2 regions of the Mycobacterium sp. D16Q16 genome follow, and region 2 is predicted to be linked to the other one. Evidence: riboswitches for the same ligand, from Rfam matches in the RefSeq annotation. Region 2 holds a riboswitch; the other holds the start of a gene.
The links. Region 2 has a riboswitch for cobalamin ahead of B4394_RS20925 (FecCD family ABC transporter permease). Riboswitches for the same ligand answer to the same signal wherever they lie in the genome.
Positions count from the first base shown of each region.

Region 1 (6,399 bases), on a different contig from region 2:
GGGCACGACCCGGCCAACCTGCATGTGGGTGCGGGCTCAGGCGGGCTCTACCTGGCAGACACGACCGAACAGGCCATCGCGCAGTACCGGCCCATCTATGAGGCACGCCTGGCGCAGATGGCGAAGCTCAAAGACCATCCGAGGGCCGTCGGCAAGTTTCCGTCCTTTGAATCCATCGAGGACGCGGCAGATCGCGGGCCGGTGTTGGCCGGCTCCCCGGAACGTGTGGCCGAGAAGATCATTCAGTGGCATGGCGCCTTCGGTCACGAGTTCCAGTCGATTTCGTTGAGCCCCGAGGCCGACTTCGAGGAACAGCAGGACACCCTGCGCCGATTCGCCGAGGAGGTTGTCCCGCTGGTGAAGGCGGAGGTCACCTCGACGCTATGGAGCCCCCAGGACACGCAGCGAGCCAAGGGATTCACGGCGGCCTGAGGGGTGCCCGTGTCAGATCTGACCCGGGTGATTCATGGGGTTCAGCGGGCTCGCGGGGTTGGCCGGGTTATTGGGATTCATGGGGCTGGCCGGGTTCGCGGGGTTGTTCGGGTTCATCGGACTGGCCGGGTTCGCAGGGTTGTTTGGGTTGAGCGGGCTGGCGGGGTTCGCCGGATTCGACATGCTGTTCGGGCCGTATGGACCAACGTTGCAGACCGCATTGGCGTTGCCGATGCAATCACCGGGGTTGAACGGATCGGGATCTGCCGGGTCGGCACTCGCGAGAGGCGTGGCAAACAGCGTCAAGGCAATGAATAGCGCGCCGGTGGCCATCGACTGGAGCATTGAGCCAGCCTAGCAAGCCTATTGAGTCTTTCTCGGGGGATCGGACAGGGGGCTGCGTAACGGGTGGACGTGCCTGTCCTTGCCCAAAACTAGAACATGTTCTAACGTCGAGCGAAGTGCCTGATCGGCGACCATTTACTGAGGAGCGCGATGCCTGACCCATTTGACCCACTGCACGGGTCGATCAACTCCGGGCACCTGCTGGTCGCCGCTCTGAAAAAGAATGCGAACGCGCCCGCGCTGGTGCTCGGGAACGTGACGCTCACCGGTGCGCAGATGGCCGACGAGATCAGCAAGTACATCCAGGCCTTTACCGCGCTGGTGCCCGATCCGACCGATGGTCAGGGCATGTTGGCACTCAACCGCCCCGAGGTGCTGTTGGTCATCGGCGCGGGGCAGCTGCTGGGCACCCGGCGTACCGCGCTGCATCCACTCGGGTCACTCGACGATCATGCCTATGTACTGGCCGACGCCCAGATCACCACGCTGGTCATCGACCCCACCCCGCAGTTCGTCGAGCGCGCCGCCGCCCTGGTGGAGAAGGTGCCGACGCTGACCCGCGTGCTGACCCTCGGCCCCGTCCCCGCTGAGCTGGCAGAGGTGGGGCATGATCTGGTCTCTGCGGCCGCGGATTTTGCGGCGAAGCCGCTGGTGCCGGTCAACCTCTCGCCGGACCACATCAATGGCCTTACCTATACGGGCGGGACGACGGGTAAGCCCAAGGGCGTCATCGGGACCTCGCGGTCGATTCTGACCATGACGCAGATCCAGCTGGCCGAGTGGGAATGGCCGGAGCGGCCAAAATTCCTGATGTGTACCCCGCTTTCACACGCCGGTGCCGCGTTCTTCATGCCGACCCTGATGAAGGGCGGGTCCATGGTGGTGTTGCCCAAGTTCGATGCGGGCGCCGTGCTGGCCGCGATCGAGGAGCACAAGATCACTGCCACCATGCTCGTGCCGTCGATGATCTACGCGCTGCTGGACCATGCGGATTCTCAGACCCGCGACCTGTCCTCACTGCAGACCGTCTACTACGGCGCCTCGGCCATCAACCCGGTGCGGCTGGCGGAGGCAATCGAGCGGTTCGGGCCGATTTTCGCGCAGTACTTCGGCCAGTCCGAAGCGCCCATGGTGATCAGTTACCTGGCCAAGGGCGACCACGATGCCCAGCGGCTCTCCAGCTGCGGCCGGCCCTCGGCGTTCCTGCGCACGGCGCTGCTCGACGAGAACGATCAGCCGGTCAAGCAGGGTGAGCCCGGCGAGATCTGTGTGGCCGGACCTTTGGTGGCGGGCGGCTATTGGGGCCTGCCCGAACAGACCGCCGACACGTTCAAGAACGGCTGGCTGCGTACCGGCGATGTCGCGCGCGAGGACGAGGATGGTTTCTGGTTCATCGTCGACCGGACCAAGGACATGATCGTCACCGGTGGCTTCAACGTGTTCCCCCGCGAGGTGGAAGATGTTGTCGCCGAGCATCCGTCGGTCGCACAGGTCGGTGTCATCGGGGTGCCCGACGAGAAGTGGGGCGAGGCGGTGACGGCGATCGTGGTGTTGCGTGCGGACGCCGACAGCAGCGGCGACGCGGTGTCGAAGATGACGTCCGAAATACAGTCCGCGGTCAAGGACCGCAAGGGTTCGGTGCAGTCACCCAAGCATGTGATCGTCGCCGACTCGCTGCCGTTGACCGCGCTGGGCAAGCTGGACAAAAAGGCTCTGCGCCAGAAGTACGCCACGGTTTAGCTCTCTGGCGAGAGCAGATTCCGGGCGCTGGTGTGGATGAAGGTGCGCAGCCACGGTGCCGGCTCACCCTTGTCGGGTAGGTGACGGCGCACCGCCGCGTAGGGCATATCGATCAGTGCGAACATCACCCTGTCGAGCGCCTCGGGAGTGACATCGCCGAACCGCCGCTCGGCGTACTCGCGCAACGCCATTCGCACCCGCGAGTTGAGTGCCGTGAGCTCCGCGGCGAGTGTGTCGGGCCAGTGTGCCACCAGATCGGCCTTCTCGTATTGGAGTAGCAACAGCGCCTCGTTGCGGTGCGCTGCCGTCCAATCGAAGGCGTGATCGATGGTCGCGGCGAGGGCTTCGTGGGGATCGGGTAACGCGAGCGCCGTGAGGATCCCGGCCTGATAGCCGGCGATCGAACGCAGCCAGAGGCGGGCCATGAGCTCGTCGCGGCTGGAGAACCGGTGATAGATCGACCCCGAGGGGGCGCCCAGCGTTCGCCCGATGGCGGTAGCCGTGGCTGCCGACGGTCCGCCCTTGCTCACCAACGCAAGCGCCGCATCGAGGATGTCGTCGGGGGTGTACTGAGGCTTACGCCCCACGGTGCCGGACCATGCTCGTGCCCTGGGCGACGGCGACCAGCTTGGTGTTGCCGTCGTGGTCCTCGACGGATATCTCGCAGCGGCCCAGCGCCTTGGTACGTCCGGCGCTCACCAGAGACGCGTCGGCGAGTAGGCGTACGCCATCACGGGCGGGTGACACATACTCGATGGTGTACCCGCTGGTGACAATGTCGGCGCCAAGGCCGAGCCCGCACGCGTAGGTGATTGCGTTGTCGGCCAGGTAGCTCAGCACTCCGCCGTGAATGAATCCGCTCTGCTGGCGCAGCTCGTCGCGGATGTCGAGCGAGAGTTGTATTCCGGACTCGTCGATCCGGCTGATCGATGTACCTAGGAGGCGACTGAAGGGTTGGGCCTCGAGCACTTGTTGTGCCTGGTCACGTGTGATCACAATATTAGAGAATAGTCGCTAATAACGGCATTGGCGAGCGTGCATATGATGTAAGACGCAGCTGGTTTGTCAGTGTCGGCTTCGGTCGGTATTGGCATCGAGTCGCGGGCCCTACGGGGACTGCGATGAGAGGGAACCCGGTGAGAATCCGGGACTGTCCCGCAGCGGTATGCAGGAACGATCGCCGTCATACGCACTGGGTTAAGCACTCGGTTAACCACCGAGAGCCCCTGGGAAGCGACGGTCCGTAGGAAAACCTGAGCCCGGGTAATGCCTGCAAGTCCGAAGACCTGCCAGCTGTGTCGGGTGCGCCGCGCCCGACGGATCATCGCCTCGCGGAATGGGCGTATGGCCGAATCGGTTTCAACCAGCACCAGTGTGTGTTGGTTATTCGGGCTCGGCTTGCTTGTCCTGGGCGGTGGCCACCACGCCGTAGACAGAGGACAGCATGACCACTCCATCATTCAAGGCAACCACGCTCGGTTCGGCGCGCATCGGCCCGCGTCGTGAGCTCAAACGGGCTACCGAAAGTTACTGGGCAGGGCGCACCAGTCGTACCGAGCTCGAGACCGTCGCAGCCGGGCTTCGGCGCGACCACTGGTCAGCACTGGCGGCCGCCGGGCTGGACTCCGTCCCGGTGAACACCTTCTCGTACTACGACCAGGTACTCGATACCGCGGTGCTGTTGGGAGCGCTCCCACCCCGCGTCGCAGGCATAGGCGACGACCTCGATCGCTACTTCGCTGCCGCCCGCGGCAACGACGAGGTGACGCCGCTGGAAATGACCAAGTGGTTCGACACCAATTATCACTACCTGGTGCCGGAGATCGGGCCGGACACCAAGTTCACGCTCAATCCGGCGAAGTTGTTCGGTGAGCTGAAAGAGGCTGCTGCCCTCGGCATTCCGGCGCGTCCGGTGGTCGTTGGCCCCATCACCTTCCTTGCGTTGAGCAAGTCCGTCGACGGAGCCGGTGCGCCCATCGAGCGTCTCGACGAGGTGGTATCGCTGTACGAGCAACTGCTGGTGCAGCTTTCGGAGGCCGGGGTTGGCTGGGTTCAGATCGATGAGCCCGTGCTGGTCACCGACATCTTGTCGAACGGCCCGGAGTTGGCCGAGCGGGTGTACGGCCGCCTCGGTACCGTTGCCGACCGCCCCGCGATCTTCGTCGCGAGCTATTTCGGGGACTTGGGCGCGGCACTCCCGGCGTTGGCACGTACCCCGGTTGAGGCGATCGGTGTCGACCTGGTCTACGGGTCCGCATCGGGTCTTGACTCGGTGCCGGAGCTGGCCGGTAAGACTGTTGTGGCCGGTGTTGTCGATGGCCGAAACATTTGGCGCACCAACCTGGAGTCTGCGCTGAGCACCCTCGGAACGCTGGTGGGATCGACGGGCGCGGTGGCGGTAGCCACCTCCTGCTCGACGTTGCATGTGCCCTACTCGTTGGAGCCGGAGACCGAACTCGATGACCAGCTGCGCAGCTGGTTGGCTTTCGCCGACGAGAAGGTCAAGGAAGTCGTGGTGCTGGCGCGGGCACTGGGCGAGGGACGCGATGCGGTTGCCGCGGAGTTCGCGGCGTCGAATGCGGCCGTCGAATCTCGCAAGACGGATCCGCGTCTCAACAACGGTCAGATTCGTGAGCGGCTGGATTCGATTCTGGCGGAGGGTGTTTCACGTGGCGATGCCGCAGAGCGCCGTCGCAGCCAGGACGAGCGGCTGAAGCTGCCCGAGCTGCCGACCACGACGATCGGGTCGTTCCCGCAGACTGTCGAGATCCGCAAGGCGCGTCAAGCCCTGACCAAGGGCGAGATCGACGACGCCGAGTACGTGCGGCGGATGCGTGCCGAGGTTGCCGATGTCATTGCGCTGCAGGAGAAGCTGGGCCTGGACGTGCTGGTGCATGGTGAGCCGGAACGCAACGACATGGTGCAGTACTTTGCCGAGCAGCTGGATGGCTTCTTCGCTACCCAGAACGGCTGGGTTCAGTCGTACGGCAGCCGCTGCGTCCGCCCGCCGATCCTGTATGGCGATGTCGCACGGCAGAACCCGATGACTGTCGAGTGGGCCACCTATGCCCAGTCGCTGACGCCGAAGTACGTCAAGGGCATGCTGACCGGGCCGGTGACCATCCTCGCGTGGTCGTTTGTGCGTGACGATCAGCCGTTGGCGGACACCGCCAACCAGATCGCGCTGGCCATTCGGGACGAGACGGTGGATCTACAGGACGCCGGGATCGCCATCATCCAGGTGGACGAGCCCGCGTTGCGTGAGCTGCTGCCGCTGCGCTCGGCGGACAAGCCCGCCTATCTGGACTGGGCAGTCGGCGCATTCCGGCTCTCCACGTCGGGTGTGTCCGATGCGACGCAGATTCACACGCACCTGTGCTACTCGGAATTCGGGGAGGTGATCGGTGCCATCGCCGACCTGGATGCCGACGTCACGTCCATCGAGGCGGCACGCTCGCACATGGAGGTGCTCGACGACCTGAACGCGATCGGCTTCTCCAACAGTGTCGGCCCGGGTGTCTACGACATCCACTCGCCGCGGGTCCCGTCGACGGCCGAGATGGCGAACTCGCTGCGTGAGGCGCTGCAGGCTGTTCCGGCGCAGCGTCTCTGGGTCAATCCCGACTGCGGCTTGAAGACCCGGAAGGCCGACGAGGTAACTGCCTCGCTGGCCAACCTGGTGGCCGCCGCGACCGAGGTGCGTGCGGGCGCCTAGTTCGGCGATGAGCGCGCGAGCAGTCCCCTTCGCGGGGGACTGCTCGCGCGTGAATGTGATTGGTGTATAAACCATTAGCGAGACTAATCGGAGGTCCCTGGTGTCTATGAATACCGTTGCGCTGGAGCTGGTGCCTCCCAATGTCGATGGCGGCCTCGACAGGGCAT
Region 1 is NZ_MAEY01000005.1:88,188-94,586, reverse strand. Features, by position in the region: gene B4394_RS07805 (LLM class flavin-dependent oxidoreductase) at 1-432, shown strand, start outside; gene B4394_RS07800 (hypothetical protein) at 445-777, opposite strand; gene fadD8 (fatty-acid--CoA ligase FadD8) at 928-2,517, shown strand; gene B4394_RS07790 (TetR/AcrR family transcriptional regulator) at 2,514-3,104, opposite strand; gene B4394_RS07785 (PaaI family thioesterase) at 3,094-3,513, opposite strand; cobalamin riboswitch at 3,583-3,825, shown strand; gene metE (5-methyltetrahydropteroyltriglutamate--homocysteine S-methyltransferase) at 3,962-6,232, shown strand; partial or broken gene B4394_RS07775 (mycobacterial-type methylenetetrahydrofolate reductase) at 6,333-6,399, shown strand, end outside.
Region 1: another riboswitch for cobalamin. It lies ahead of metE (5-methyltetrahydropteroyltriglutamate--homocysteine S-methyltransferase); the one in region 2 lies ahead of B4394_RS20925 (FecCD family ABC transporter permease).

Region 2 (6,399 bases):
TCGGCATCGGGCGGCCGGTACTCCTACCGGGCGTCCAAGATCGTCAACGGTCAATGCGAGCAGGTCGCCGGAACCAATACCTCCGAATCCATGCCGCTGGCTTCGGTTTTCAAGCTCTATGTGCTGTTGGCCACCGGTACCGCCATCAATGCGGGCACCCTCACCTGGGACGACCAACTCACCGTCAGCGATCGCGGCAAGGCGCTCGGAAGTTCGATGGACAAGCTCCCCACCGGCTCCACGGTGTCGGTGCGCACCGCCGCCCAGAAGATGATCTCAGTGAGCGACAACATGGGCACGGACATGCTGATCAACCGCCTCGGTCGCCAGGCGATAGAAAAGGCCCTTGCCGACGGCGGGCATCATGACCCGGCATCGATGACCCCCTTCCCCACCATGCATGAGCTGTTCAACATTGGGTGGGGAATACCCGATGTCCGCCAGCAATGGAAGGACGCCACCACACCGGCCCAGCGCGGGCAGATGCTCGCCGAAGCCGACACCCACGACTACAAGCTGGATCCGGACCGGACCACCACGCCCGCATCGAAATTCGGCATCGAGTGGTACGGCAGCGCCGAAGACATCTGCCGGGTCCACGCGGCACTGCAGAAGGTCGCCGTCGGCCCGGCGGCTCCGATTCGCGGCATCCTGTCAGCAGAACCCGGTATCGATCTGCACAGCGAGAACTGGCGCTACATCGGCGCCAAAGGTGGCAACCTGCCCGGCGACCTCACATTCAGCTGGTACGCCGAGGATCGCAACCGCCAGCCGTATGTGGTGAGTTTCCAGCTGAATTGGGACCGCGCGTTCGGCCCCGGCGCGGCCGGATGGGTCATCGGCCTGGCCAAGGGCGTCTTCAAGAAGCTGGGATGAGCGCCCGCGCGAAGACCGTCACACCCCGATGAGCGCCCGCGCGAAGACCGTCACACCCCGATGAGCGCCCGCGCGAAGACCGTGGCTCTCTAGCTAGCCGGTAACGGATGTCTCGGCATTGACGGGCTTACGCCCGATAACCGTCGCGAACCCGAGACCGATCGTCGCCCACATAATCGCCTGCGTTGTGAACGAGTACAGCCGGAACAGATACAGATCGTGCGCCGGGAAACCCGGATAGACGATCTTCCCGTCGGCATCGAGCAGCGGTTGCGGCGCTTCGACAAATCCCGGCGTCACAGCCATGACGAGCCCGACCAGCACGATGAACACCGCAGCGGCAACAAGAGTGGCTGTCCAGGTATCGACGCGCTCGGAGAGCTTTCGACCCGCCCACAGCGCCACCGCCAACGCGATCGCGGCGACGAGGATCATCAGCACGAAGTACCCGGTGCGCTCCTTGATGGTGCCCTCTGCGCTCGCCGCAGGCGGGTTGGCCGGGAACTTCAGGAACGGCACCACATACAGCACCAGAAACAGCCCGCCCGCGACGGCGAGAGCCTGCGTGCGCGGGCTCAGATTGCCGACCCGTCCGATCGCCACCACGTACGCCACCGCGAACAGCGCGCCCATCGCGATTCCGAATCCGATGACACCGAGCGCCAGGCCCGCATTGGCCTGTGCGAAGCGGCTGAACAGCTCCGCGCCCTCGTGATGGGCGTGGATACCGGCGGCCTCATCGAGCACGCCCTGCGCCTCGCCTCTGCCCTCCTCATAGGCGATCGCCCTGTTGATGACGGGCTCCACAAAGATCCATCCGAAGATGAAGGACAGCAGGCCACCCAGTGCGCCGAAACCTAAGCCGCGCAGAATTATTGACTTTTCCATGTATTCGGCCCGCTGCTAGTGGCAGGGGAAGCCGAGCAGGTGGCGGGCGTCATGCACGAACTCGTGAACGTGCATATCGCTGCCGAAGATCGACACCGCACCCTGGTCGATGCCGATGAAGTAATAGGCGAGCAGACCCAGGAGGGTGGTCACGCTCAACCACAGCGCGGCCTGGGGAATCGACACCGCAACCGGATGGCTGGCGGACGTTGTGTGTGCCATGTTGCTCCTTTTCGGAATACCGCGTCCCGATCTGTTCTTGTCGACGGCGGGGTCTGACTCTCACAGTGGCGCGACCGTCCTGGGATTACACCAGGTTCCCGTCCTGTCGAAGGACCAGTTGAGCTTAGTCGACGCGGCTGGGCTGCGCGTTCGAGTGATAGTTTTGGCCCCGCATTGGTTTTTCCGAGAGCGCCAGGGAAGTGCTCCCGGAGATCGCAAGAGGGAATCCGGCGTGAATCCGGAACTGCCCCGCAGCGGTATGTGGAAACGACAGCGGCACCTAAGAGCACTGGGTCCAGGCCCGGGAAGCAGCCGCCAGTAGGTGAGGCTCGCAAGGCCTCGTGTCCACGAGTCCGAAGACCTGCCAACGCGGCCGCACCACCCGGTGCAGTCATTCGCCAGTGCCGAGGGATCGCCTGGTGGGTAGTGCCTGACTTGGCGTATCCGTCATGCCCCGCGGTCGGCGACCCGACGACGCAGGAAGACCGATGCCCGCAGCACAACACGAGCGGCCGGTGGTCCTCGCGGCGGCCGGTGGCCTGGTGGCACTGGTGCTGCTGTCGGTCGGTGCGCTCGCGTTCGGTACCGCCGACGTGCCCTGGCGCGACTGTCTGCACTTCCTCTGGGTCGGCACCACGGGCGGGTCCATTCGGGCCGCCGACGCGGCGAATTACCGGATCGTCATCGAGTCCCGGCTGCCCCGGGTGATTCTTGCGATCCTTATCGGCGCCGGACTGGCAGTGGTGGGCGTGCTCGTGCAGGCAATGGTCCGCAATGCCCTGGCCGATCCGTACGTTCTCGGCATCTCGTCGGGGGCCTCGGTGGGCGCCACCGCCGTGGTGGTCTATGGGGTGCTCGGCACCTTCGGCGCCTACGCGCTGTCGCTGTCCGCATCCCTCGGCGCCCTCGCAGCGACCGCACTCGTGTACCAAATCGCTCGAACACCACAGGGTTTGGTGCCGCTGCGACTTGTTCTGGTGGGCACCGCGGTGGGCTACGGACTGTCCGCGGTGACGACCGTGCTGGTGTTCTTGGCGCCGAACGGCGAAGCGGCGCGCAGCGTCATGTTCTGGCTGCTCGGCAGCCTGGGGGCGTCGTCCTGGGACAAGGTTCCGGTGGCGCTCGCGGCGACCGTAATCGGGATCGTCTGCGTCGCGGGGCTGGCCCGCCAACTGAACGCCCTGTCCATGGGCGACGAGGTGAGCGCGTCCCTGGGTCTGCACGCCGGGCGGTTCCGGGTGGCACTGTTCGTGCTGTCGGCCGCTATGACCGGATGTTTTGTCTCCATATGCGGAGCCATCGGATTCGTGGGACTGGTCATTCCGCACGCGGCACGGCTGCTGGTCGGCGCGGACCACCGCCGGGTCTTGATCGTGGCTCCGGTACTGGGCGCGTGCTTCCTCGTCGCCGCCGATCTCGTTGCAAGGACGATGATTCCGCCCCAGGAGCTTCCGCTGGGTGCGATCACCGCGGCCGTCGGAGTACCGGTCTTCGTCGGCTTGATGCGCCGGCGCGCGATGTCTGCGGGAGCTGTCGGCTGATGGACGTCACCTATCGGAGCGTGTCGGTCGACATCGCCGGCAACCGGATCGTCTCCGGCATCGACATGCGGGTCGCGGCCGGGGGGTTCGTGGGAATCGTCGGCCCCAACGGCAGCGGCAAGTCGACAACCCTGCGCTGCTTGTACCGCGCGCTCACTCCCACCACCGGCGACGTAGCGGTCAGCGGCGTGTCGGTACGGGCCATCAGCATGCGGGAGAACGCCCGTCAGGTGGCGGCGCTGACTCAGGACATGTCCTTGGATTTTGATTTCACGGCCGCAGAAGTGATCGCCACCGGCCGGCTGCCGCACGGCACGTCGCTGCGCAGCACCTCCGAACAGGACCGGCGCATCTGCGCGGAGGCGACCGAGACGGCGGATGTGACCGCGCTGGCCGACCGTAGGTTCAGTTCCCTCTCGGGCGGGGAACGCCAACGGGTTCTCATCGCCCGCGCGCTCGCACAGCAACCGCGTGTCTTGGTGCTGGACGAGCCCACCAATCATCTGGATGTGCGCCATCAGTATTCGATACTCAGCTCGGCACAGATGCTGGGCGTTACGGTCATCGCCGCTCTGCACGACCTCAACCTCGCGGCACAGTATTGCGACACGATCCACGTCATGGCCGAGGGGCGCATCGTGCTCTCGGGCCCACCGCGCGAGGTCATCACTGCCGAATCCATCGGCCAGTGGTTCGGCATCGGCTGTCATGTCATCGCACACCCACGAAGCGGTGTTCCGCAGATCATCTTCGACGCTCAGCCCGAAAGACAGGAGAAGGAATGAAGGCACTCATCGGCGTGACGGTGGTGGTGTCGGTGCTCTCAGCGGGCTGCGCGACCATCGAGGCGCAGAGCCCCGGAACCGAGCGGGTGTCCGTCGATAATTGCGGTGCACCGCTTGATGTCCCGGTCCCGGTTACCCGAGCCGTCAGCAATGACACCGGGGTAACCGAGCTGATGTTCGCGCTCGGCCTACAGGACCGGATGGCCGGCTACTTCCTGGACGCCGGACAAGATCGCGACATCAACACCTCGCCGTGGAAGGCGCAGTTCGAGTCCGCCACCAACCTGGGGCAGGGATTCACTCGTGAGGCAGTGCAAGCCGCGCGTCCCGATCTCGTGTTCGCGGGGTGGAGCTACGGATTCAACGAGACCTCCGGGCTGACCCCGGATTGGGTGCGGTCCATCGGGGCGGTGCCCTATCAGCTGACCGAGGCGTGCCGTCAGCCCGGAACCGTCCGGCGCGGTATCAAGCCTCCCCTTGACGCGCTCTACGAGGATCTGGCCAACCTCGGGGCCATCTTCGGAGTTCAGGACCGCGCAACAGAGTTGATCGCCACATACCGCAGGACCATTGAGGCCGTACAGTCACGTCTGCCGCAGGGCAAGCCGCCCGCACGTGTCTTCTTGTACGACAGCGGCGAGGCCGAACCGTTCACCTCCGGCAGGAACGCCGCACCCCAACAGATCATCGAGAAGGCCGGGGGCCGGAACGTCTTCTCAGATCTCGACGACAGCTGGACCACCAGCGCGTGGGAGACGGCCGCCCAGCGCGACCCTCAGGTGATCATCATCTGCGATTACGGGGTGGGCCCCAACAACACGGCCGACGCAAAGATCAACCTGCTCAAGGCACAGCCACTGATGAAGCACACCCAGGCGGTCCGCGATGGGAACTTCATCGTGCTGCCCTACGCCGCCCTGGTCGAGGGACCGCGCAATCCGGATGCCATCGTCACCTTGGCGAACTATCTGCGCGACAAGGGATTCTGAACGCTGTCGGCTTCTGGAGTTAGGGTGACGACATGAGCTCGCCCACCACCCTCGGCCTCATGGTGCCGCCATCACTTCCACCGGAACGGCTGCTCGAGATCGCGCGTGCGGCCGAAGCCGCCGGGCTCGACCACCTGTGGGTCTGCGAGGACTGCTTCGCCACCACATCGATCGCGTACGCCTCCCTGGCCCTTGCGTCCACCGAACGGATCAGTGTCGGAACTGGTTTCCTCTCGGCACCGGTACGCAATGTCGTGACGGCAGCAATGGACTACAGCATCCTGGCGCGCAATTTCCCTGGCAGGTGCTGCCGGGGATCGGGCACGGCTGGCAGCCTCACATGGAACAAATTGGCGCCAAGGTCGGCTCGCCCCTGACGCTGCTCCAGGAGTACGCGACGGCACTGCGGGATCTGTTGGCGGGCAAGGAGGTCAGTGCCGCCGGGCGATATGTGCGGCTGAAAGAGGTCCGGCTGGACTGGCCGCCCGCGGAACCGCTGCCCATCATGATCGGCGCGAACGGGCCCCGCTCGCTACGACTGGCCGGCCGCCTGGGCGATGGCACCTTGCTGACCAGCATGGTTCCCGCCGACACCGTCGCCGCGCACTGCGCTCTGATTGACCCCGGCCCCGATCACCGGATCTTCCTGAGCCGAACCATCAGTGTCGGGCCCGGCGCCGCCCAACTCATCGCGAACGACCCCGGCCACTACCCCGGGATCTCCTTCGACGCTTCGGCGAGCATCGGCGGAGATGCCGCCGAGGTCGCCGGGAAGCTCCGCGCGCTACGAGACCTCGGCGTCACGGATTTCATCGCATCACCGACCGGAAACGAACCCGATCTCATCGGATACATCCACAGCCTGGGCCAGGAAGTGCGACCCCTGCTGCACGCCTGAGGTCCCAATACGCACAAAACGCCGGGTGTGAGCTGTGAGGCTCGCACCCGGCGCTTTGTGGGTTGTCTACTCCGAGGCGGAGGCCGCCAGGTCGGCGGCCGGCTCCTCACCGGTGACCAGCGCGGGCTTCGGACGGCCGACGAACGTGAACTTCGCGTCCTCGCCGGCGCCTTCGCCGTCCCAGCCCTCGACATCGACCG
Region 2 is NZ_MAEY01000023.1:49,105-55,503, forward strand. Features, by position in the region: gene B4394_RS20910 (serine hydrolase) at 1-876, shown strand, start outside; gene B4394_RS20915 (CbtA family protein) at 970-1,764, opposite strand; gene B4394_RS20920 (CbtB domain-containing protein) at 1,780-1,986, opposite strand; cobalamin riboswitch at 2,145-2,369, shown strand; gene B4394_RS20925 (FecCD family ABC transporter permease) at 2,475-3,527, shown strand; gene B4394_RS20930 (ABC transporter ATP-binding protein) at 3,527-4,312, shown strand; gene B4394_RS20935 (ABC transporter substrate-binding protein) at 4,309-5,301, shown strand; partial or broken gene B4394_RS20945 (LLM class flavin-dependent oxidoreductase) at 5,361-6,199, shown strand; gene clpC1 (ATP-dependent protease ATP-binding subunit ClpC) at 6,266-6,399, opposite strand, start outside.